One region of the Shewanella japonica genome, then DNA from elsewhere that is predicted to be linked to it. Evidence: predicted binding sites of a transcription regulator. Region 1 holds the regulator's gene; each other region holds the start of a gene.
The links. Region 1 encodes ArgR, which controls arginine synthesis, uptake and breakdown. Its sites were predicted from a motif close to ANTGAATANNTATTCANT; they were not measured.

Region 1 (8,401 bases):
TTGCTGGTTCCCTGCCAATGACACTTTACCGACACCTGGCACCAATTCGAGCTCACGTTTTACATAGTCGACGTAATCGAGAATATCTCGATAGCTGTAGTCCGTGCCGCTCACCATCAACATGATGCCGTACACATCGCCAAAATCATCATTGACGATAGGCGCTTGTACTCCTGGCGGTAAACTTGATGACATGTCGTTGACTTTACGGCGCAGTTCATCCCATATCTGCGGCAATTCTTCAGGGCCATAGATGTTCTTCATGGTTACCGTAATTTGCGACATACCCGAGGTACTGAGTGAGCGAATATAGTCGACATAGGGCAATGCTTGAATTGCCTTTTCAATTGGGTAGGTGACTTCTTCTTCCACCTCTGTGGACGTTGCACCAGGATATAAGGTGACAACCACAGCATCTTTAATGGTAAAAGGCGGATCTTCCAATTGGCCTAGTCCAGTAAATGCCATCAAACCGCCAATAAGCAGTATTAGGGTAAACATCCAACTGATCACAGTATTTTTAACAAAGTAGCCTGCTATATTCATTACACACTTTCCCTTGTATCAGTTGAGTGATTGGCGTTATTAAGGAGTACTTTTGGATACCGAGTCATCATGCTCCCTCCTCTAGTAACTGTACTTGCTGGCCTTTAACTAAACGGGCTGCGCCTGTTGTGATAATGGTTTGGCCATCATCAAGGCCACTGATCACTTCAATTTCATCACCGACAATAACCCCCAGTGTTACTGGTTGATACTGAATCGAATTATCGGCAGCGTTGTAAAGCCAAACACCACTATTTTGTGCATCAATATCACTACCATCTTGCATAACAACCGCTTCGATTAGCACTAAATATTCTCGATGATAGGTGTAAGTCATGTCGCTCAAGTTAACTTGTACTTTTGCTGGCATGCCTTCTAACACTTTATATTTGGGGTCTAAGTCCACTGCAATGGTGGCAATATAAGTTGATGTCGTGGGATCTTTTTCGGTGTTGACCTCTAATAAACGGCCGCTAAATTGAGTATTAGGAAAAGCCTCAAAGCTGACATTCAACTTGGCTTGACTCTCTCTGTCTTCTTGCTTTTTTGAAACAGCAATCAGCATATCTGGAATTTGCACATCAACTTCAATACGCTCAACTTTTTGAATACTGAGTACAGATACACCCGGCTGCACATTTTCAAAAGACTCTAAAAATACATCACTGACAATCCCTGAAAATGGCGCGCGCAATTCTGTGTATTGCAGGTTTAACTCAGCTTGGCGCTCTTCTGCTTTGGCCACTAAATATTGGGCATTCATTTCATCGTAGTCAGATTGTGCCATTAGCTTACTTTCAACTAACTGCTTGCCTCGTTGGGCCTGTTTATAACTGACTTCTAAACGTGCTTGACGATCGCTTAAGGCAATGGTGTAGTCACGTTTTTCAAGTACGGCGAGTAACTCACCTTTTTCAACCGACTTGCCTTTGGTTGCAGGTATACGCTCTATTCGCCCCTCAACTCTAAAAGACAGATTCGTTAAATCTTGCGCTCTAGCCACACCATTAAATTCACGCATCACTTCATTATTAGCATGAGGCAAGGTATAAGTTTTCACTAAGGTTTTTGTTGGCTCAATGTCTACAGTGCGCTCACAGGCAGATAAGCTCAATAGGCCTAAGGCAACAACCCCTAGACGATTAATGATAAAACTCATTCTAGAATGTTGAATCCGTTGCATATTATAAGCCTCGCTCTTTAATCCACTTCACCGCTGCTTGGCCATCTTTAAGCTCAGCGGCTCCTGCGACGACGAGCCAATCACCATCATTTAGCCCTGACATCATTCGAGTTCCCTGTAGGGTAACAGGTACCTTTTTGACTCGTTGCTGAGTCGGTGACCAAGTAAATACATAGGCTTGTTGGTTTTCTTTGACCACTGCGCCTTTAGGGATTTTCGGATGGGCATCGGCCGTTCTTGCGGGCAACTTAACTTTGACTCGTGCTGACATGCCAGGTAGAACATTCAGTTCATCTGGCATTGGTAAAGTTAATATAATGGTGTAACTACTAGTTGTAGGGTCGGCAACGGTATTAAGCTCTTTTAAGCGAGCGACATACCATTGATCGCGGCTATCAAACTTAACTTCTATGTTGTCTATATCTTCTAAGCCTTTATCAGATTTTTGTAAAAAACCTATAAATTGCTCTGGCAATTGGAAACTAATATCTGCAGATGCATCAGTTCGAATCCCCATGACTTCTTCTTGTGCTTGGACAAACTCAAACTCACGCTTACTGCGTTTAGAAATCACCCCTTGATAGGGGGCACGCAACTTAGTGTAGGTCACATCGGTTTTGGCTTTATCCAGTGCAGCTTGAGCTACGGTAAAATCACTTTTAGCTTGGTCATAATCGTTACGTGATACCACCCCTTGCTCAACCAAAGACTCATTGCGCTCAAACAACACTTTAGCTAACTCGAATTGTGCTTGCGCCATGGCTAAGTGTTGCTGATAAATATCACTATCGAGTGTGGCTAATATATCTCCTGGTTCAACGGCATCTCCAGGTCTAACAAAGATTTCAGCAATTTCACCTGAGACTCGAAATGACAATGCCGCTTTTTCTGAGGCTTTAACTTCGCCTGGTAAAAAGCGCTCACGGTATTCAGAGCCCACATCAACTTGCAGCACTTTGACTGGACGAGGGATATCACGACTGGTGGCTTCACTGCCTTCTTCTGCGTTGGCAACACTGAGTAAAACACTGGAAATTATCGAGGGGAATATAACTAAAAAAGAACTAAACTGGCTGAGTTTCTTCATGTTTTGTTCCGTCAAAAGTGAGCAATTAGTACGATACTAACATTCAATGACACCCCATAATAGGTGCACTAGAGCACAAAAAAGATCTAACTTGTGACAATCGACGTATTGATTTTTAACCCAAACAGGCTGAGGTGCACTATGGAGTTACGAATTTTTTACGATAGCGCTTGTCCATTATGTTCTAACGAAATGGCGCAACTTAAGAAGCACGATCGATTACACAAAATTGAATTGGCTGATTTAAACCAAGACAATTTCGAAGAAAAATACCCCCATATTGATTTATCTGTGGCCAATAACATCCTGCATGCAGAAACAAATGACGGCACAATTCTAACGGGATTAGATGTGACAGCTAAAGCTTGGGCATTAACAGGTAAGCATAAGTGGATTCAATTATTACGCTTACCTTGTGTTAAACCTTTTGCTGATATCGCTTATCGTGGATTTGCGAAAAATCGCTACCAAATTTCTTATCTACTCACAGGACAGCAACGTTGTGAAGACGGTAGCTGTAAGTTGAAGTAGCCTATGGATATCTGTCGTGTTCAAGCCGTTAACACTGCCATTGTTATCGGCGCATCTTCAGGTATTGCAAAAGCGATTTTCACCGAGCTCGCTGATAATGCTGAGATTGAGCAAATCATTACCATCAGTCAAAAAGAACTGGTTTTTAATGTTAGCAATAACATTCATCACCACATTTCCTGCGATTACACCATGAATGGCTCAGGCAATAGCGCCAGTAATGACGCTAACGAAAACATAGCAAGAGTGTGCCTTGCTCTATCATCAATTAAAGGGCGTATCACCAAGGTGTTTATTTGTAATGGCAGATTGCATTCATTAAACAATCAAATGTCAGTCCATACACATAATCCACAGACCTCAAAGAGTCCAGAAAATCTACAAATTGAGCCATCAACTGTTTTATCGCCAGAAAAGCGCCTTGAAGATATTACCCCAGCATCTATGCTGTCAGTCTTTCAATCCAACACATTAGTGCCAATGATGTGGCTTCAACATCTCGTTAAACTCGTAAACGGCAAGCAGGCATGCATCATCAGTGTGTTAAGTGCCAGAGTTGGCAGTATCAGTGAAAATCAGTTAGGAGGCTGGTATAGCTACAGAGCATCAAAAGCGGCACTGAATATGTTAATAAAAACCAGTGCAATTGAGTATGCACGCCGAGCTAAAAATACAAAATTGATCGCGTTTCACCCTGGTACAACCGATACCGAGTTATCTAAACCTTTTCAGGCTAACGTTCCCGAAGGGAAATTGTTCACCGCAGACTTCGTCGCCCAGCAATTACTCACAATTCACCAAGGTATTGAATTTAACAACCAAGCAGAGTTTCTTGATTGGCAAGGTAAAACAGTGCAGTGGTAACTGCAGATTACAGACACAAAAAAGCGAAGCCTAGGCTTCGCTTTTTGTCGTAAACGATGAGCTTACTTAACGAATTCAACACCTAGGTCGATATCGCCTTTTAACGTATCAAGCATTGCATCACGTGCGTTTGCTTCAAATGCGCTTACTTCACCGTATGGAAGTACTTTTTCTACGCCGTTTTTACCTAATACAACAGGCTGTGCGAAGAATTCAGCGTGCTCGCTGCCGCCATCTACGTATGCACATTCAACAACGTTTGCTTCACCTTGTAGGCCGCGAACTAAAGATAGACCGAAACGACATGCCGCTTGACCCATTGAAAGTGTCGCACTACCGCCACCGGCTTTAGCTTCAACAACTTCTGTACCAGCGTTTTGGATGCGAGTTGTTAGTGAAGCAACTTCTTCATCAGTAAAGCTTACGCCTTCAACTTGTGAAAGAAGTGGAAGAATAGTCACACCACTGTGGCCGCCGATAACGTTAATGTTAACATCAGCAACGTTTAAGCCTTTAAGCTCAGCGATGAAAGTTTCAGAACGAATAACATCAAGTGTCGTCACACCGAATAAACGATTCTTATCGTAAACACCCGCTTTTTTAAGTACTTCAGCAGCAATAGCAACTGTTGTATTTACTGGGTTAGTGATCACACCAATCAATGCTTTAGGGCAAGTAGCAGCGACTTTTTCAATAAGGTTACGTACGATACCCGCATTGATGTTAAATAGATCTGAACGATCCATTCCAGGCTTACGTGCAACACCAGCAGAAATAAGAACAACATCAGCGTCAACTAGCGCAGGCGTTGGATCTTCACCAGCAAAACCAGCCACTTCAACATCTGTTGGGATGTGGCTTAAATCGACAGCAACACCTGGTGTTACAGGAGCAATGTCATACAGAGACAACTTTGAGCCTGCAGGAAGTTGAGTTTTTAATAGTAAAGCTAGGGCCTGGCCGATACCGCCAGCAGCACCAAGTACAGCTACTTTCATAATTATCTCCAATAACGTTCTTATGTTTGACTTCTAAGTTTATGATTCTCAGTCTGTGACATAGATCATATTTCTTGTGGCGTCACATTACTGCATCAGCGAGACAATTTCAATTATCCCTTAGTGGAGTAAAGCAATTAACTTATTCTATGATATATATATCAATAATCCCTGATTTAGCACTTACACTGTAAAGTGAATTTTTATTCACCGATTTAGCTTATTTCTTGACTTGTGACGTTTATATATTCAAAATGAACCCGTTTTGTGAATATATTGTATTCAATTTAAAAATTACTATAAGACGAAAAAAAATATGCCAGCGACCAAGAATCAGGATGAACTCGTTAAAACGTTTAAGTCGATATTAAAGGAAGAGCGCTTTGGTAGCCAAAGTGAGATCGTCAACGCACTACAAGCAGAAGGTTTTGGCAACATAAACCAATCTAAAGTATCGCGCATGCTCAGTAAGTTTGGCGCGGTGCGGACTCGAAATGCTAAGCAAGAAATGGTGTACTGTTTGCCCGCTGAATTAGGTGTACCGACAGCAGGTAGCCCAGTTAAAAACTTAGTATTAGATGTTGATCATAACCAAGCTATGATTGTAGTGCGTACCAGTCCAGGTGCAGCACAACTCATCGCACGATTACTTGATTCAATAGGTAAGCCTGAAGGCATTTTAGGTACCATTGCTGGTGACGACACGATCTTCATTTGTCCATCCAGCATTAAAACCATCGATGATACGTTAGAAACAGTTAAATCACTGTTTAACTACAGCGAGTAAAACAAGCGTTATGTTGAGTCTGTAGTACGGACGAAAACGCAATAAAAAAGCAATGCCTTGGCATTGCTTTTTTTGGTTTTAATCTACCCAAGCTTACAAGAACGCGTATCTTGCAAAATTAGTCGTTAGCAAACTGCGCTAAAAAATCTAATGATGGCGCAAAGAATGATGACCCCGTCAGTGCTTTAGTAAACTGCATGAGGTGGTCGTGATTACCATGACCGTCACCATAAATCATGCTGCGTAGCATTTCTTCAAAATGAGTTGGGTTATGGCAGGTCGAGATAAACATCAACCCTTGCTCTCTTAACGAGCCAAAAGGCATGCTCTGGCGTAAAATCTCCATCGACTTACCATCTGCATCTTTTAAATTAACTCGCTTGATATGGCTGGTTAATGGCTTATCTTCAGAAGCGTATTCAATATCATCTTGCTTAGTACGGCCAATGATATCTTCTTGTTTCTTCTGCGGTAGGCGATTCCATTTACTCAAGTTATGGGCATATTTTTGCACATGAACATAACTACCGCCTTTAAATGAGATATCCTCATCAGCCACTAAAGCAACTTCTTGACGGCTGCGCCCTTTCGGGTTTTCTGTACCATCGACAAAGCCAGTTAAGTCACGGCTGTCCATAAATCTAAAGCCACGTTCTTCTTCAATTAACTCAACCAAACCTTCAAACATTTGGCTAATTTCATTGGCAACTAAATGCAAAATGTCATAACGATCGCAGCGGATATGCATGAATAAGTCGTATTCGATTGCAGGTGCATCTCGATTACCTTCATTCATCGCAGGAAAAGGGCGTAATTGAGCAGGTCTTTGTCCGTCAAAAATGGTATCCCAATAATTCGCACCAATAGCAACAAAGCCATTAAATGCACTATCTGCATATTGGTCAGATAATTCATAAATATATTGGGCTACATTGGCTAAACATGGGCGAAGCTGATCTTCGACACCATCATTTGCATTAAACATCAAATAGACGCTATGCAGATTTCCTTCAGCACAAATCCCTAACTGTTCGCGAGGCATATTCTGTGTTTCCATGTTGGAATCAATCACCTTTAACAATAATAAGATATAAAGAGTTTAAGGCAATTGAGCAATTTATTCCTTACTGCTCTATGCAATATTTAATCAATTTAGACTTAGGTCACTAAAAAATCACTAGCGGATGCGCTGATATGGACAAATTAACTTTCTGGCCTAATGTCAGTTCGGTTAACTGACTTCTCACTTCGAGCGTCTGTTGACCTACTTTAACCCAATAATGACAAATTGTACCCAGAAAACGTCGCTCGACAATTTCACCTTGCCCCTGTGCTGCAGGTTGAATCTCGATTTGCTGCGGTCTGAGAAGTAATTGCCCCTGAGTATTAACCACGTTTTTTATCAGGCTAGTGCTTTCTATTAAGCCTAATATGGAGGCGACTTGCGTGGCGCTTTTAATGGTGACGGTAATGTAATTACCTTCACCAAGAAACTCTGCAACGTAACGATCGTTTGGCGCACCGTACAAGTCTTCTGCAATACCATGCTGAACAATTCCACCTTCTTTAAATAAAGCCAGTTTATCTGCAAATACAAATGCTTCATCTTTACTGTGAGTGACAAAAACTGCACTGACATTACGCTGCTTTAAGATCTGTCTAATTTCCAGCATCATCTCACTACGCACTTGAGAATCGATATTAGAAAAAGGCTCATCGAGAAGTAAAATCTCGGGTTGATACGCTAAGGCTCTGGCAATCGAAACACGTTGTTGCTGGCCACCTGATAACTCATGAGGGTAACGTTTCCCTAAGCCTTCAAGCTTAACTAAAGCGAGCATATCCTCAAGGCGGTCTTGGCGATCTTTTTCAGATAACCCCTTAACGCCAAACAAAATATTATCACTGACGGTTAAATGGGGAAACAATGCATAATCTTGAAAAATCATCCCAATGCCACGCTTTTCGCTGGGAACAAATACGCCATCAGCACTTAGCGATTGACCATTTATGATAATTTCACCTTCACTGATCGCTTGAAGACCAGCAATAGCACGTAATAACGTGGTTTTACCGCAGCCACTAGGCCCTAACAGCGCAACGATTTCTCCCTGCTCTAACGTTAAGTTGAGTCCATTAAGTATGACCTGCCCTTGGTAGTCACTTTTAACATTTTTAATGGTCAGTGTGGACATATTAGCTCTCTTGCTCCAGCGAACGATTAAGGTAAATCAATGGGATAAGTCCAACGATTACGATGACAATTGCAGCCAAAGCACCATGCTCTAGTTGCTCATCAGAAACAAACTGAAAAACATGAGTCGCAAGGTTTTCAAAACCGATAGGACGCAATAGTAACGCTGCTGGCAGCTCTTTCATGCTTTCAATAAATACTAACAGTGCTC
Region 2 (8,401 bases), 1.2 Mb from region 1:
ATACCTTTAGCCACTAGATAATCAGCTAGCTCTGTAGAATTAGCATAACCTTGCTGGGCAGCAGCGAGTGTTCTTTCACGGTTTACTTGTAAACCGCTAAGAACTAATGCGGCCATTTCAAGACAAATTGACCAGCTATCCATCACATCAAATAAGCCTTCTTTGTCTTCCTGCATATCTTTGTTGTACGCCAAAGGTAGTGCTTTCATTGTGGTTAAAATGCCCACCAAGCTGCCATAAACGCGGCCAGTTTTACCACGGATCAGTTCCAATGCATCTGGGTTCTTCTTTTGTGGCATTAATGATGAACCCGAAGTCACTTCATCATCTAAGTCAATAAAGCCAGCCTCACCACTATTGAAGAAAATCAAATCTTCCGCCATACGGCTTAAATGCATCATACTAATCGATGCATCACTACAAAGTTCAATCACATGATCACGATCAGATACAGTATCTAGACTGTTTAACGTTGGAGCAGAAAAGCCTAGAGACTCGGCAATTGCATGCCTATCCATTGGATAAGCGGTTCCCGCTAATGCACCACAACCCAACGGACAAGTATCTGCACGTTTCAATGCATCTTCAAGGCGACTAATATCACGCTCAAACATTTCAACATAAGCCAAACACCAATGACCAAACAACACGGGTTGTGCTCTTTGTAAATGAGTATAACCAGGCATCACAGCATCAATTTCACGTTCAGCTAAATCGATGAGGGCGTTCTTTAACTTGCGCAGTAATGTAAGTGATTGCTCACCCTCTTTTTTACACCATAACTTGAGGTCTGTTGCGACTTGATCGTTACGTGAACGACCAGTGTGTAATTTCTTACCTAAATCACCGACTTTGGCAATTAGTGACTGCTCAACAAAGCTATGAATATCTTCTGCTCCTGACGCAATGATAGCCTCAGGTTTATCGGCGACTTCAGCCAACAATTCATTTAACGCAGCATGCAACTGTTCACATTCTTGTTGCGTTAAAATACCGACAGAAGTAATAGCGCTAGCCCATGCAATTGAACCCACAATGTCTTCTTCAATTAAGCGATAATCTACTGGTAATGAATCATTAAATAATTTGAATAATGCACTGCTTTCTTGACTGAATCTTCCGCCCCATAACGCCATGTCGATACCCTCTTTTCAATTCTTATCTGTTTACAAAAACGGGGCTTGCTGCCCCGTTTATTTTTCATATTAATTAACAGGTCTACTTACTATTAAGTGCTCTGATGCGACTTGATAAAGAATAAAGACGGATAAAGCCTTCTGCATCTTTTTGATCATAAACATCATCATCACCAAATGTGGCAAATTCTTCAGAATATAGGCTGTTTGGAGAACGCTTTTTCATGACACTCGCTTGACCTTTGTATAACTTAACGACCACTTCACCATTCACTAATTCCGCTAAAGATTCAGATGCAGCTAAAAGTGAATTACATAAAGGGGTAAACCAACGGCCGTCATACACAAGGTGGGCCATTTGAGCGCCAACTTGCTCTCTCCATTCACGACTAGTTTTATCTAATACCAGCTCTTCTATCGCACGAAGACCAGCAAACATCACTGTTCCACCTGGCGTTTCATAACAACCACGAGATTTCATGCCCACTAAACGGTTTTCAGTTATATCAATACGACCCACACCGTGTGCCGCCGCTACCTCGTTTAATTGCATTAATGCTGCATATGGCGATAACGCAACACCGTCAACATGAGTCACACGACCATTCTCTATACTTAGTGCAACGTATTCTGGCGTATTAGGCGCATCTTCTGGCGCAACAGTCATAGTCCATACTTCTTTACTTGGCTCGTTCCAAGGATCTTCTAACTCACCACCTTCATGTGAAATGTGCCAAGCATTAGCATCACGGCTATAAATTTTAGTTGCAGAAGCTGTTGTCTCAATATTTCTTTCAGCTAAGTAATCAAGCAAGTCTTCACGACTTACCATTGACCATTCACGCCACGGTGCTATCACTTTTAAATCTGGTGCCAGCGCAGCAAAGCATCCTTCAAAACGGACTTGGTCATTACCTTTACCTGTACATCCATGACATACCGCATCAGCACCCACTTTACGTGCAACTTCAACTTGCGCCTTGGCAATAATAGGACGTGCCATTGACGTACCTAATAGGTAAGTACCTTCATAAATCGCCCCTGTTGCAATGGTAGGGTAGATATAGTCGGCCACCAGCTCTTCTTTTAAATCAACGATGTAACATTCAGAAGCGCCTGACGCTATGGCTTTTTCATGTAAGCCTTCAAGCTCCGCATCGCCTTGACCAACGTCGGCACAAAAGGCAACAATTTCACAATTATCATAGGTTTCTTTTAACCAAGGGATAATGGCCGAAGTGTCCAATCCACCTGAATACGCTAATACGACTTTTTTAATGCTTGGTTGTTGTTCAATAGACATCTTTAATATTTCCTAACATAAACTGGGTAAAGCCGATTCACTTACTGTATTAAAGCCAATCGACGAAGTATTTTTTTAACCTAATAGCGTTACCAGTACTGCATTTTGTGCATGCATTCTGTTTTCTGCTTGTTGCAAAATAAGTGAACCTTCACCGTCAACGATTTCTGCAGTCGCTTCCACTTCTCTATATGCAGGTAAACAATGCATGAAGTAATTAGCACCAACTTGGGTCATTAATGCTGTATTGACTTGGTAAGGTTTAAATTTGGCTTCAATCTCTTCCATTGAAGTGTTATCTCCCATAGAGATCCAAGTGTCGGTGTAAACCGCATCTTGCGGGCCCATTTCATTAATATCTGAGGTTAAAATAAGCTTGCCGCCATGCTTTGCAGCTAACGCTTGTGCTTCACACACCACTTGTCCATCAGGGAAATGACCCGGCGGGCAAACCACAGTCATAGTGGCACCTAAAATTGCAGCGCCATACATTAATGAATGAGTCACATTATTACCATCACCTAAGTAAGCTAATTTCACGTTACTGATATCATCAAACTTTTCAGATAATGTCAGAAAATCAGCTAAGCCTTGGCATGGGTGGTATAAGTTACATAATGCATTAATCACTGGCACTGAAGCATGCTTAGCTAACCCTGCGATAGTCGTATGAGAAAATGTTCTGGCAACAATCGCATCAGCCCAACAAGAAATATTAGTAGCAAAATCAGAAACCGGCTCACGTTTACCTAAGGCCCCATTTTGCTGATCTAAATAAACTGAATGGCCACCTAATTTATTAATGCCGATATCAAAACTCACTCTGGTACGTAAAGAAGGTTTCTCAAACAACATCACCACGCTTTTACCTGCCAAGGCTTGGTTATAATCAGCTGGATTTGCTTTAATCTTCTTAGCAAGCGCTAATAAATCAAGTAACTCTGTTTGCGATAAATCTTTTATAGATAATAAATGTTCCATTAGTGTGTTACTCCTATGGCTGAATTTGGGTGCCAACGGATTGTCCGTTTGATAAGGCAATTAATTGTTGAGGCTGTTTCCAAGATGCAACTTGCACCGGCTTCCCCATCCACTGAGCAACTTCTAATGCCGCTTCGACTTTGACTTTCATTCCTTTTTCTATCACGCCTTGCTGAACTAAATCTGAAATTTGTTGTTGATTTAATTGATCAATTAACTCGCCATTACCATCTAATACACCCGGTACATCAGATAGAAGTACTAACTGACCTGCCACTAACTTTGCTAAGGCCGTTGCTGCTTGATCTGCATTAACGTTAAGCATGTCACCTTGTGCTGAAACAGCAATTGAACTACAAATTGGCAACCAGCCTTGTGATAATAAATAAGTTAAGTAACTCGCATCTTTCGGTGTCACTTCACCCACTAGGCCTAAGTTTTCATTTTTAACTACTGCATCAACGGTATTACCATCGGCTAAACTCATACCAACGGCCACAATACCCGCCTTAATTGCAGCGGCCTGTAATAACTTGTTTGACGTTCCCGCCAATGCACCTACGACAATCGGAATTTGGTCACTGGGAGTCACTCTTAAACCATCCAGTTTAATGGTTTCTTTACCATTGGCAGTTAATTGCTCATCGACTAAACATCCACCGCCGTGAACAAAAATAACTTTCTGGCCGTCAGACATCATGTTTGCAACAACGCCCATGAGTTCAGCCATTCCTGATTCTGATTGTAATAATGCACCGCCAACTTTTAGTACAATAACTGGGTTACTCTGTGACATGATGATTCCCCGTTATAGGCCAAAGTGAATTTTAATGCACTGCAGGCCTTGGCTTGCAGCACCTTTCATTAAGTTATCAATCGCACTCGCAACCACCAAGTAATTGCTTTGAGAATCATACTTCCAACCGACAATGCAGTTAGGTGTATTCACAACATCGTCCACCTTAGGGAATTGATTTTGTAAAACGCTAACTAACGGACTGTCATTGTAAACTTGATAAGCTTTAGCAATATCAGCTTCTGTAGTACCTTTCGCTAACTGAACCGTAATCGTGGCTAAAATACCCCGTTTAAAGTTACCTAGGTGTGGAGTAAAGATAACTTCTTGCCCTAAATGAGTGGCAATTTCAGGCTGGTGACGATGACCTAATACGCCATATGGCGTTAAGCTGACTTCACAAAAGCTAGTATGAAGCTGGGCTTTTCTGCCCGCTCCAGTAACGCCACTAACAGCATTAATGACAGGGTAAGCATCAGTTAGGTATGGCGTTAAAGGTTTTAGTGCAGTTAATGACGCTGTTGGATAACAGCCCGGAACAGCAATCATTTTACTGCCAGCGATTTGTTGATGATTCCACTCTGCTAAGCCATAAACGGCTTCAGCAAGAACATCTTGCTGGGTATGCTCAAACCCATACCATTTAGGGTACTGCTCGATATCAGCAAAACGGTAAGCACCACTTAAATCAAAAACTGCTAAACCTTGCTTATAAAAATAAGCAGCTAATTCTAAACTTACTGCATGATCAGTCGCGAGCACGACGCCATCAGCTTCCTCTACAATTGATTGTTTAGCATCTGCCGTTAGCGGAGATAACGACAACTTGATTTGCTGGTATGCAGGGTATAGCTCAGCAAGTGCCTTTCCTTTATCAAGACTGTTTTCTGATACATAAAGGCCTTGAATAGAAAGCGATGTATCGTTATCAATTAAAGCGGTGATTTGTGCACCGGTATAGCCACTAGCGCCAATTATTGCGATGTTTTTCATTATATTGTCGTCTTTAGGTCAGTAAACTAGAGAAATAATTCGGTATATGAGCAGGGTGCTCGAGATTAAAACTATCGTCGAAGATAGTTTACCTTGGGATCTGTTACAGTGAATTGAATCGCAATTAAATACATATTTATAATCTTTAATCTAATCAAGTTATGGTGAATGCCTTAGCTGTTTGCTAGACTAACACAATAAATTAATTATGCAATAATAATGAATACATATTTATTGCAAGCACTATAAAGGTTGCTATGAATTCATTACCAGATTTAAAAAATGCATTTAAACAGCTAATTGCACTCCCTTCGATCAGTGCATTAGAAGCTGAGCAAGATATGAGTAATCATGCAGTTATTGAGTTACTTCAATCTTGGTTTTCAGATATGGGTTTTAACTGCACTGTTCATACCGTGGCTGACAGCCGAGGCAAACAGAACTTAATCGCAACTATTGGCTCAGGCAGTGGCGGCCTGTTATTGGCTGGACACACTGACACCGTTCCTTTTGATGAAGGACGTTGGAGTCAGAGCCCTTTTGAGTTAACAGAAAAAGATAACCGTTGGTATGGGTTAGGTACCTGCGATATGAAGGGCTTCTTTGCTTTAGTTATGGAAGCGCTGAAGTCGTTACCGCTTGATGAAATAAAACGTCCATTACATATTTTTGCTAGCGCTGATGAAGAAACCACAATGAATGGTGCTAAAGCGTTTGCAGATTCAAAAAGTATCGCCCCTGACTATGCAATCATCGGTGAACCCACCAGCTTAAAACCGGTATATATGCATAAAGGCCATTTAGCACAAGGTATCAGAGTGATTGGTAGAAGTGGTCATTCTTCTGACCCCGCTCGTGGCTTAAATGCGATTGAAATTATGCATCAAGTCATCGGTCAACTGATGAAACTCAAGCAGCATTTAAGTGAAAACTACCGTGAAGATGCATTTAGTGTTCCCTACCCCACGATGAACTTTGGCCATGTTCATGGCGGCGATGCAGCAAACCGTATTTGTGGCTGTTGTGATTTACATCTTGATATTCGCCCGTTACCTGGCATTGAGCTTGCTGATTTAGAGTTGATGGTGATTAATTATCTTGCAGACATCAACAAACAATACCCAGGCAGTATTGAGATATCCACGCTTTACCCAGGATCAGAGTCATTTGCAGGTAAACTTGATGATTATTGGACAAAAATGGTTGCAGATATCGCTAATACCGAGCCTGAGGTTGTTAATTACGCAACTGAAGCCCCTTATATAAAACAATTGGGCTGCCAAACCTTAGTAATGGGCCCTGGTAGTATCAATCAAGCTCATCAACCAGATGAATACATAGGGTTAGAATATTTAACCCCCACTGTTGAGTTAATGAAAAAGCTTATTTATCAGGCTTGTATTAAATAGTTGTAATAAGTTTCACTATCAGTAACGATTAATCATGGTGCATGATTAATTATTAAAATAACCCATTGACCAACCCCCTCACAGCTAGCTATTGTGCTAGCTGTAGCCCATTAATGGTAGCGGCTAATTAAGTTAAACTTATGGAGTAATTATGGCAGAGCAAACCGCCGACATGTACGCTTCTTTACGTTCTAATGTGAGTAGCTTAGGGCAAATTTTAGGTGATACGATGCGCGATCACCTTGGTGATGCATTTCTTGAAAAAGTAGAGCAAATTCGTATTCTGGCCAAAGAGTCTCGCCAAGGCGATGCCGAATCAAGACAACAAATGCTAGCTCTGCTCAATTCATTACCTGACAATGAACTGGTGCCATTTGCTAAAGCGTTTAATCAATTTTTAAACTTGGCCAATATTGCAGAGCAATTTCATACCATAAGTCGCAACTGTGATGAACTTGTCTGTGTACCAGATCCTGTCGAGCAGTTACTGGGACGAATGCTAAACAGTAATGCCAATGAACAAGAAGTCATCGACTGCTTAAAAACCCTCGATATTGATTTAGTCCTTACTGCTCATCCTACAGAAATATCTCGTCGTACTCTCATTCAAAAATACTCTGCTGTTGTCGACTGTTTAACAGAGCAAGAAAACCAGCAACTCACTGATCGAGAAAAAGGCCAAACACACCTTAGGTTACGTCAACTTATTGCACAGATTTGGCACACCAACGAGATCAGAAATGAACGCCCAACTCCCGTAGATGAAGCACGTTGGGGACTAAGCACCATTGAAGCCTCATTATGGCAAGCCGTTCCAGACTTTTTAAGACAACTCAATGACCATGTTGAGTCAAAAACAGGTCAACAAATTCCCGCAGATATTTGTCCTGTTAGATTTTCTAGTTGGATGGGCGGGGATCGAGACGGTAACCCATTTGTGACATCAAAAGTCACCGAGGAAGTATTACTCCGTAATCGCCATGCAGCAGCCAGATTATATTTAAAAGATATCGTTTCTTTGGTGAATGAATTATCCATGGAAGAAGCTAATGCTGAACTTAAAGCGCAGCTGCCAGACAGTAAAGAACCCTATAGAGACATACTAAGACAACTTCGTCATAAACTACGCAATACAATTGATTACCTAAATGCCCGCCTAGAAGGTCAGCAAATTGACCTGAACTATGACGATGTTGTATGGCAATTAGATGATTTAAAACAACCTCTTGAATTATTATACCGAAGCTTATCAGAATCTGGCATGCGCTTAATTGCTAATGGACTGCTGCTCGATATCTTACGTCGTTTAGCATGCTTTGGCATTCATATGCTACGTCTCGACATTCGCCAAGATGCTGAACGACATAGCGATGTGATTGCCGAATTAACTCGTTACCTCGGTATGGGCGATTATGATCATTGGGATGAAAGCGAAAAACAAGCTTTCCTATTAAGAGAGCTTACCAGTCGTCGGCCGCTTATCCCTGCTGATTGGCAACCGTCAGCCGACGTGGAAGAAGTCATCAATACCTGTAAATTAGTCGCCTCTCAACCTGCTACTGCACTAGGTTCTTACGTTATCTCAATGGCCAGTAAGCCATCGGATGTACTTGCAGTGTTACTATTGCTCAAAGAAACTGGCTGCCAACACCCAATGCGTGTTGTGCCACTATTTGAGACTTTGAGTGATTTAAATACCGCTGCTGACTGTATGACACAACTGCTCAATATCGACTGGTACCGTGGATATACAAAAGGTATGCAGGAAGTCATGATTGGCTAT
Region 3 (8,401 bases), 2.3 Mb from region 1:
TTTCTGCACATGAGTAAAGGCTGATAACCTCAATACTCGACTGACATTTAATAAATCAGTATCGATAGATGCGACTCCGATTGAGGTGTTAATGATCATTGGCCACAAACTACATAAAGTGACTGTGAGTAACGAATTGATAAACGATTTGGATAACATAGGATCTGGAGAGACATAAAGTGCGCTCACCACCATAGTAACCAGTGGTAACCAAGCCAATGGCGAGACGGGTTTAAACAGCTGCACAATAGGGTTTATTGCCGCATTTAAATTTTTGCTCAGCCCCATCCAAATACCCAATGGAATTGCGATAATCGCGGCTAATAAAAAACCTGACATCACGGTAATCAAACTCGTAACAATCTGATCAACAAAGGTTTCTTTACCTGTATAAGCTCGTGTCTTTGGCACATAAGTTGGATCTTTTGCCACGCGGGCTTCATTACGCACTTTTTGACGCTCATAGAAAGCTGCCGCTTTTTCTCGTTCAGCCACATGTTCTTGGTAAAGCGAGTCGAACTGAGCTACAACAGCCACTGGCCCCGGAAACTTACCCAACGAAGTGTTGATGTTATTTGCGCTGATAGACCATAAGACTAAGAACACGGTTAAGCCAATAATGGGTAACAGTAACGCTTTACTCATTTGACCTAGTTTCGAAAGCAACACGTTGGCAGATGACTTATCCATAGGAAGCCTCTGGGTAATTTTTGCAATGGTTGACATAGCTCTATCCTCACTTCGATAGCTGTAAATTACAGCTTATCGCCTTGTTTTAGACCAATGCTGAACTTATTGATGTAAGCATTAGGCGCGCTCCCGTCATACACGATATCGTCAATAAAGTGCTGCTGAGGTTTTTTAAAGCCAGTTTCAGTTGCAAAGTCTGGGAAATGTTTTGCATCAATGGTTTTGTCATCAATTAAGGATTGAGCAGCTTTAGCATAGATATCTGGGCGATAAACTTTCGCAGCAACATCTTTGTACCAATCATCAGGTTTATCTTCAGAGATCTGTCCCCAGCGACGCATTTGCGTTAAATACCAAATCGCATCTGAGTAATATGGGTAAGTTGCGTTATAACGGAAGAACACATTGAAGTCTGGAACCGCTCGTTTATCGCCTTTTTCATATTCAAATGTGCCGGTCATACTATTAGCAATGACATCGTAATCAGCACCAACATAATTAGATTGCGATAAGATTTTTACAGCTGCTGGACGATTGGCATTGTTATTATCATCTAACCACTTAGCCGCCTTAATCAGGGCACGAGTTAAACGAATCGTCGTGTTAGGATATTTTTCAGCAAATTCAGCCGTGATCCCAAAAACCTTCTCTGGGTTGTCTTTCCAAATTTCATAGTCGGTAACAACCGGCACTCCAATGCCTTTAAATACGGCTTGTTGATTCCATGGTTCACCCACGCAGTATCCATAAATAGTGCCAGCTTCAAGCGTTGATGGCATTTGTGGCGGAGGGGTTACAGAAAGAAATGCTTGCGCATCTAATTGACCCGAAGTGTCACCTTTATGAGGCGCATAGTATCCTGGGTGAATACCGCCAGCAGCTAACCAATAACGTAGTTCGTAGTTATGGGTTGATACAGGAAATACCATGCCCATTTTGAACGGTTTACCAGCTTCAGTGTATTCCTCGACAACAGGTTTCAGCGCATCAGCTTTAATTGGATGAACAGGTTTGCCATCGCTATTTTTAGCGATGTTAGGTTTCATTTTTTTCCAAATATCATTGGATACCGTAATGGCATTACCGTTTAAATCCATCGAAAAAGGCGTAATAATATGCGCTTTAGTACCATAACCAATAGTGGCAGCTATTGGCTGCCCTGCCAGCATATGTGCGCCATCTAAGCGACCATCAATAACACCGTCTAATAACACCTTCCAGTTAGCTTGGGCTTCAATCGTGACGTATAGGCCTTCTTCTTCAAAGTAACCATTCTCATAAGCGATAGCGATGGGCGCCATATCAGTTAATTTAATAAAACCAAAAGTCAGTTCTTCCTTTTCTGGAAATCCGACCTCAGCCATGGCTGGCAATACGGCAGAAAAAGACATCACCAGTAATGTCTGTTTAAGTGCTTTTTTCCAATTCATCTTTAAATCCTTGTTAAGTGTTAAATAGGTAAAACAAAAAAGGCGCTAACTACCCCCTAAGGAATAATTAAGCGCCTTTGCTTAAATTAATTTACGACTAAAAAATGATTAATTTTCACGTTTAAGACCAAAAACAATCAAAAATGGATAAATAAAATACAATTATAATCAGCCAATATGTGACCATTACTATTCAGCTAACGTGCCAACTTGGTAACACACTGTTTTAAATGTAAATTTTAAAACACTCCTCCAACATACCTATAAAGTGTAGTGCTAATTTAGTGCAAGATAAATAAAATCGCACCTAAATGGGTATAAAATACGAGTCGTTATTTGGATTGAACAACAATGGAGCAATGCAAGCCTTAGTATTGGATTAGGCTGATAAATCGACGTGCCTTAAGCCTTGCTAATCGAGTAAGAAAAGAAAATAAAGAAAGGCTTATGAGTGGTGAGTTAAATGCTATGTGAAGAGAGTGAGAAAGTGAGTAAAACCCTGATACAGACGCGTAATAGATGGCACTATCTTCTGTTTATACCGATGAGCTAGCGATGAACTCAGGCTCAATATGACTAATGTGTTAGCAAAAAAAACCACTGCTTAGCAGTGGCTTCAATATGATTTACAACAAACAGAGTTAACGCAAGGTATTAACCTAGAACAGCCAACAATACACCAGCAGCAACAGCGCTACCCAGTACACCAGCGACGTTTGGTCCCATAGCATGCATCAATAAGAAGTTTTGTTGGTTTGACTCTAAACCTACCTTATTCACAACACGTGCGGCCATAGGTACAGCAGATACACCAGCTGCACCAATCAATGGGTTAATCTTACCACCTGATACTTTAGACATCAGTTTAGCCATCAACACACCAGCAGCTGTACCGATACTAAATGCGACAGCTCCTAAGACTAAAATACCTAAGGTTTCGATACGTAGAAACTCTTCAGCCTGCAATTTAGAGCCTACAGCTAAACCAAGGAAAATAGTGACAATGTTAATTAATTCGTTTTGAGCAGTGCTTGATAATCTATCTACCACGCCACATTCACGCATTAAGTTACCTAGACAGAACATTCCTACTAAAGGCGTTGCTGCTGGTAAGAATAAAATGGTCATTCCCACTACCATCAATGGGAAAATAATTTTCTCTTTTTTACTGACTTCACGCAGCTGTTCCATCTTAATGGTGCGTTCAGATTCGTTAGTCAATAAACGCATGATTGGTGGTTGAATTAACGGTACTAACGCCATGTACGAGTACGCAGCAACTGCGATTGCACCCAATAAATCAGGAGCTAGTTTAGAGGCTAAGAAAATGGCTGTTGGGCCATCGGCGCCACCAATAATCGCAATAGCCGCAGCATCTTGCATAGTAAACTCAAACCCAGGCACTAAATTTAATGCAATTGCACCAAGCAAGGTCGCAAAAATACCAAACTGCGCCGCAGCACCTAATAGTAAGGTTTTCGGATTAGCAATCAGCGCTCCAAAGTCAGTTAACGCCCCCACACCCATGAAAATCAGTAATGGGAATATGCCTGTTTCAATACCAACATAGTAGGCATACCAAAGTAGACCGCCTTCGTCGGTAAACCCCGCATTAGGAATATTCGCCAGGATAGCACCGAAACCAATCGGCACTAACAAGAGTGGCTCGAAGCCTTTAGCAATGGCGAGATATAACAATGCCCCGCCAATTGCCATCATAAATAGTTGATCAGGTGCGAAGTTAGCAATACCTGTCTCAGACCAAAAGGCCATTAATCCTTCCATGCTATCTCCTACCTCTTACGCTAGTGCCAGTAATGGTGCGCCAACTGCAACTGCATCGCCTTGTTTAACCGCGATATTTCTGATCACACCTGTCGTTTCTGCTCGAACTTCGGTTTCCATCTTCATTGCTTCAAGGATTAATACCACATCCCCTTCATTCACATGGTCGCCATCATTCACCATCACTTTGAAAATATTGCCTGACAGCGGTGCGTTCATCGTGACTTTAATTTCATTACTCGCCGGCGTTAATGGTGCAAGCGGAGCTGGCGCTTGAGAACCAGCTGATGATGAAGTGGGTACAATTTGGCTAATATCTCCACCTTCACTGACTTCCACCACAAAATTTTGCCCTTGGACATTAACGGTATAGGTTTCAGGCCCTTTGTCTTTTTTATCAGCAACAACCGCCATATCATCAGCACTTGGAATAGGCTCAAATGCGTCCGGATTACCACGGTTAGTTAAGAACTGTAATCCAATTTGATTAAATAACGCATACGTCATCACATCATCATCAGTTTCTGCCGCCAAAGTAATATTGTCTTTCTTCGCGATATCAGCCAACTCTTGGCGTAACTTATCTAGCTCTGGTGCAATAAGATCGGCAGGGCGACATGTAATGGCCTCACCACCGTCTAGCACTCTAGTCTGAAGTTCAGCGTTAACTGGTGCAGGTGTTGCACCGTACTCACCTTTTAATACGCCTTCAGTTTCTTTAGCTAGGGTTTTATATCGCTCACCCATTAGGACATTAATTACAGATTGAGTACCTACAATCTGTGACGTTGGCGTCACCAAAGGTAAGAAACCAAGATCTTCACGTACACGAGGGATCTCTTCTAATACAGCATCCATTTTGTCTGCAGCGCCCTGCTCTTTGAGCTGGTTTTCCATGTTGGTTAACATGCCACCTGGCACTTGTGCACGTAAAATGCGTGAATCAATACCTTTCAGTGCACCTTCAAAACGAGCATACTTTTTACGAACTTCTCTAAAGTAAGCTGCAATTTCTTCTAACAGCGCCATGTTATAGCCGGTTGAGCGGCCATTATCTTCAGCCATTGCGACTAAGGTTTCTGTCGCTGAATGTCCATATGTTTGGCTCATTGACGAAATGGCGGTATCAAGTACATCAATACCCGCTTCAATTGCTTTTTGATAAGTTGCAGTGCTTAAACCCGTTGTAGCATGACAATGCATAGACACTGTTAAATCCGTTTGAGATTTAAGTCTGCTAATTAGGTCAAATGCTTCCATTGGTTTGAGTAGACCTGCCATGTCTTTTATACACAATGACTCACAACCCATGTCTTCAAGGTTTTTAGCCATATCAACCCAAGTATCAACAGTATGAACTGGGCTAGTTGTAAACGAAATAGTCCCTTGAGCATGACCACCAACCTGTTTCACCGCTTTAACAGCCGTTTCTAAGTTACGAACATCATTCATTGCATCAAACACACGGAACACGTCAACACCGTTAGTATGCGCACGCTCCACAAAGCGAGTTACTACATCATCAGCATAATGGCGATACCCCAAAAGGTTTTGACCACGTAACAACATTTGCTGCGGTGTATTTGGCATGACCTTTTTAAGTTCTCGGATACGATCCCACGGATCTTCTCCTAAATAACGAATGCATGAATCGAAGGTCGCGCCTCCCCATGATTCAAGTGACCAATAACCGATTTTATCCAGTAAAGGAGCGATAGGTAACATATCGTCTAAACGTAGGCGTGTTGCCAAAATAGACTGATGGGCGTCTCGTAATACTACATCTGTTAACGCTAAAGGCTTGCTCATAATTACTCCTAAACTATTAATCTTTGGCACGATACTGATGAATAGCAGAAGTGATTGCTGCTACTAACTTAGGGTCAAGTGTCGCTGCTGATGCAGGTGCTTGCACTATTGGCGCCGACGCTGCTGCAACTTGATTTTCTGACTTGGTTAATCTGGCGACGATAGTGATACCGACGATTAACAAGCTTAAAAAAATAAAGACTAAGCTCATCCCCATTATCATCACGCCTAAGGCGTTAAATAATTGCTCAGATATTGAAGTCATACACCCTCTCTTGTCTTAGTGTTCAATCAGTCATTGCACACAGGATCCGTTCTGATTACATACGCCAATAATGAAGTCATATATGAAATTAACTCACGCACCAAAAGTAGGCATTCATTAATTCACAAACGGCATTCAGAATAAATATTCAGTCTATCTTAACTAATTTATGATTATAAAAAAGCTAATCAACCAGCTAATTTAGTTATATCAAATTCTTCATTGACGAAAAATATAACTAATCTATAACAATTAATCCAACACCTTGTAAATTGGTCAGACCAAAAATAATAAAATTAAAAGGATATAGGTGAGAATTCGATAATTAAAACGAAACTTTTATGATAATAATTTAATTTTGATGGGTTTATGAAGAAAATGACAAGATTATGACGACTTCTAACTAAAAAGTGATATCAAGATAAAGAACAACCAATCGCCCTAAAGAAGTGCAGATGATGTAAAAAGCATAAATATGCCAATTTTATCGTGATTAATTGACTATTTATTACAATCGAGCAGTTACATGGTAAATCATGCTCCTCAGTGTGCCTGATGCCAATAGATCAACGCTGATGATCCATGTTAAGAGTGATTTCACCTAAAAGAGTACCAATATAGATAATGCGTTTGTTGAGTTGCAAAAAAGATCCCCCTTAGCCGCAGACTCTATATAGAGCTCAAGCGCATGCTAACCAACATCAAGCGAATTAAAAGCTGTTAACACGTATAGATTGGCTAAAAATATAAACAGCATTAAAACGACGCTGGCGGCCTAGAAAGGAAGGTAATTGAATTTAACACTTTGAAGGCTTTGCCCTATTACGCAAAATGAAAATAGAAAAGTGACACTTAAATTGAGCACTGACGAACCAGCAATAAAAAATGCCCTGTAGCAAGCTACAGGGCATTCTCTAATAATGGTGCGCGTGGGAGGATTCGAACCTCCGACCGCCTGGTTCGTAGCCAGGTACTCTATCCAGCTGAGCTACACGCGCAAATCTTTCATATCGCTCGCTTAACACGAGCTTGCTCATTGCTAATGAGCTTAGTTGCATGGTTTAGATTATGCAAATAATGGCGGAGAGGGAGGGATTCGAACCCTCGATGGGAGTTAAAGCCCATACTCCCTTAGCAGGGGAGCGCCTTCGGCCACTCGGCCACCTCTCCGAACAATAATGGTGCGCGTGGGAGGATTCGAACCTCCGACCGCCTGGTTCGTAGCCAGGTACTCTATCCAGCTGAGCTACACGCGCAAAATTTGGTACAAAAGCAAATAATATCAATGGTGCGCGTGGGAGGATTCGAACCTCCGACCGCCTGGTTCGTAGCCAGGTACTCTATCCAGCTGAGCTACACGCGCATCGTATTGATATTGCTTTTTTTAATAGTAATGGTGCGCGTGGGAGGATTCGAACCTCCGACCGCCTGGTTCGTAGCCAGGTACTCTATCCAGCTGAGCTACACGCGCATCGTTTACTATTTTTAAGAAATGGCGGAGAGGGAGGGATTCGAACCCTCGATGGGAGTTAAAGCCCATACTCCCTTAGCAGGGGAGCGCCTTCGGCCACTCGGCCACCTCTCCGTTTTCTTGGGCGGTATATTACTGTTTGAAGAAAATAAGTCAAACCCTTTTTCAGAAACTATATTCATTTGAACTGTTTTTAATCACATTGCCGACATATGCCACAATATTTATCAATTCTTTTACCCGATTTTTGTTTTTATAGATAAAAACAATAAACCATCATTTTTGTAGCCATCATCGTCATTCATTAAAATGAAGTAGATAAACCTGCCCATAAACTAAAAATCAGCTTATTTGAGAATAATTGTGTGCATAATGATTAGAGCAAATAAATGAAGATCGAAATAATTAGAGGGTTAGAACAACACTCAAGTCGTCAACGACTCAAAGATAAAAAAGAAGCGTCACAGCAATGATGATTAAAAACGCTTAAAAATGATTAAAGCAACAGCGATAGCTTCCATTGATCCAGCATTATTTACCATCCAAAAACAATAAAGCCAGCTTTCGCTGGCCTTATTCGTATAGCTAACAATTCTGATTTATCAGAAATTGCCCCCTTCTGGGGTCGTATTGCCAGATTTTTCTGACTGGATACGTTGGTAAATTTCTTCACGATGAACTGATACTTCTTTAGGTGCGTTTACACCGATACGTACCTGATTACCTTTTACGCCAAGCACAGTAACTGTAACTTCATCACCTATCATTAATGTTTCGCCTACACGGCGAGTCAAAATCAGCATTCGATTGCTCCTTTAGTCCAATCAGCATACACCAGCTTCTATCCGTAATATGCGCGTTTTAATATAGTTAGCTTAATACAAATCATTAGTAACGACACTAAATCAATAAAATTTTTAAGCTTTTTACTGTAAAAAATCAAAAAATAAA

Region 2: a site for ArgR is predicted at 5,428-5,445, ahead of argC (N-acetyl-gamma-glutamyl-phosphate reductase). Genes of this name have one in related genera too.
Region 3: a site for ArgR is predicted at 6,115-6,132, ahead of SJ2017_RS15700 (OadG family transporter subunit). Genes of this name have one in related genera too.

What each region holds. Positions count from the first base shown of each region.
Region 1 is NZ_CP020472.1:939,979-948,379, reverse strand. Features, by position in the region: gene SJ2017_RS04040 (efflux RND transporter permease subunit) at 1-546, opposite strand, end outside; gene SJ2017_RS04035 (efflux RND transporter periplasmic adaptor subunit) at 614-1,729, opposite strand; gene SJ2017_RS04030 (efflux RND transporter periplasmic adaptor subunit) at 1,731-2,816, opposite strand; gene SJ2017_RS04025 (thiol-disulfide oxidoreductase DCC family protein) at 2,958-3,347, shown strand; gene SJ2017_RS04020 (SDR family NAD(P)-dependent oxidoreductase) at 3,351-4,211, shown strand; gene mdh (malate dehydrogenase) at 4,274-5,209, opposite strand; gene argR (transcriptional regulator ArgR) at 5,526-5,996, shown strand; gene SJ2017_RS04005 (Dyp-type peroxidase) at 6,115-7,053, opposite strand; gene SJ2017_RS04000 (ABC transporter ATP-binding protein) at 7,163-8,191, opposite strand; gene SJ2017_RS03995 (ABC transporter permease) at 8,193-8,401, opposite strand, start outside.
Region 2 is NZ_CP020472.1:4,702,600-4,711,000, forward strand. Features, by position in the region: gene argH (argininosuccinate lyase) at 1-1,136, opposite strand, end outside; gene SJ2017_RS20000 (argininosuccinate synthase) at 1,219-2,439, opposite strand; gene SJ2017_RS20005 (ornithine carbamoyltransferase) at 2,515-3,420, opposite strand; gene argB (acetylglutamate kinase) at 3,434-4,216, opposite strand; gene argC (N-acetyl-gamma-glutamyl-phosphate reductase) at 4,229-5,209, opposite strand; gene argE (acetylornithine deacetylase) at 5,467-6,618, shown strand; gene ppc (phosphoenolpyruvate carboxylase) at 6,770-8,401, shown strand, end outside.
Region 3 is NZ_CP020472.1:3,653,930-3,662,330, forward strand. Features, by position in the region: gene SJ2017_RS15680 (ABC transporter permease) at 1-726, opposite strand, end outside; gene SJ2017_RS15685 (CmpA/NrtA family ABC transporter substrate-binding protein) at 756-2,120, opposite strand; gene SJ2017_RS15690 (sodium ion-translocating decarboxylase subunit beta) at 2,775-3,905, opposite strand; gene oadA (sodium-extruding oxaloacetate decarboxylase subunit alpha) at 3,921-5,714, opposite strand; gene SJ2017_RS15700 (OadG family transporter subunit) at 5,731-5,979, opposite strand; tRNA gene SJ2017_RS15705 (tRNA-Arg) at 6,901-6,977, opposite strand; tRNA gene SJ2017_RS15710 (tRNA-Ser) at 7,058-7,149, opposite strand; tRNA gene SJ2017_RS15715 (tRNA-Arg) at 7,159-7,235, opposite strand; tRNA gene SJ2017_RS15720 (tRNA-Arg) at 7,266-7,342, opposite strand; tRNA gene SJ2017_RS15725 (tRNA-Arg) at 7,374-7,450, opposite strand; tRNA gene SJ2017_RS15730 (tRNA-Ser) at 7,473-7,564, opposite strand; gene csrA (carbon storage regulator CsrA) at 8,053-8,253, opposite strand.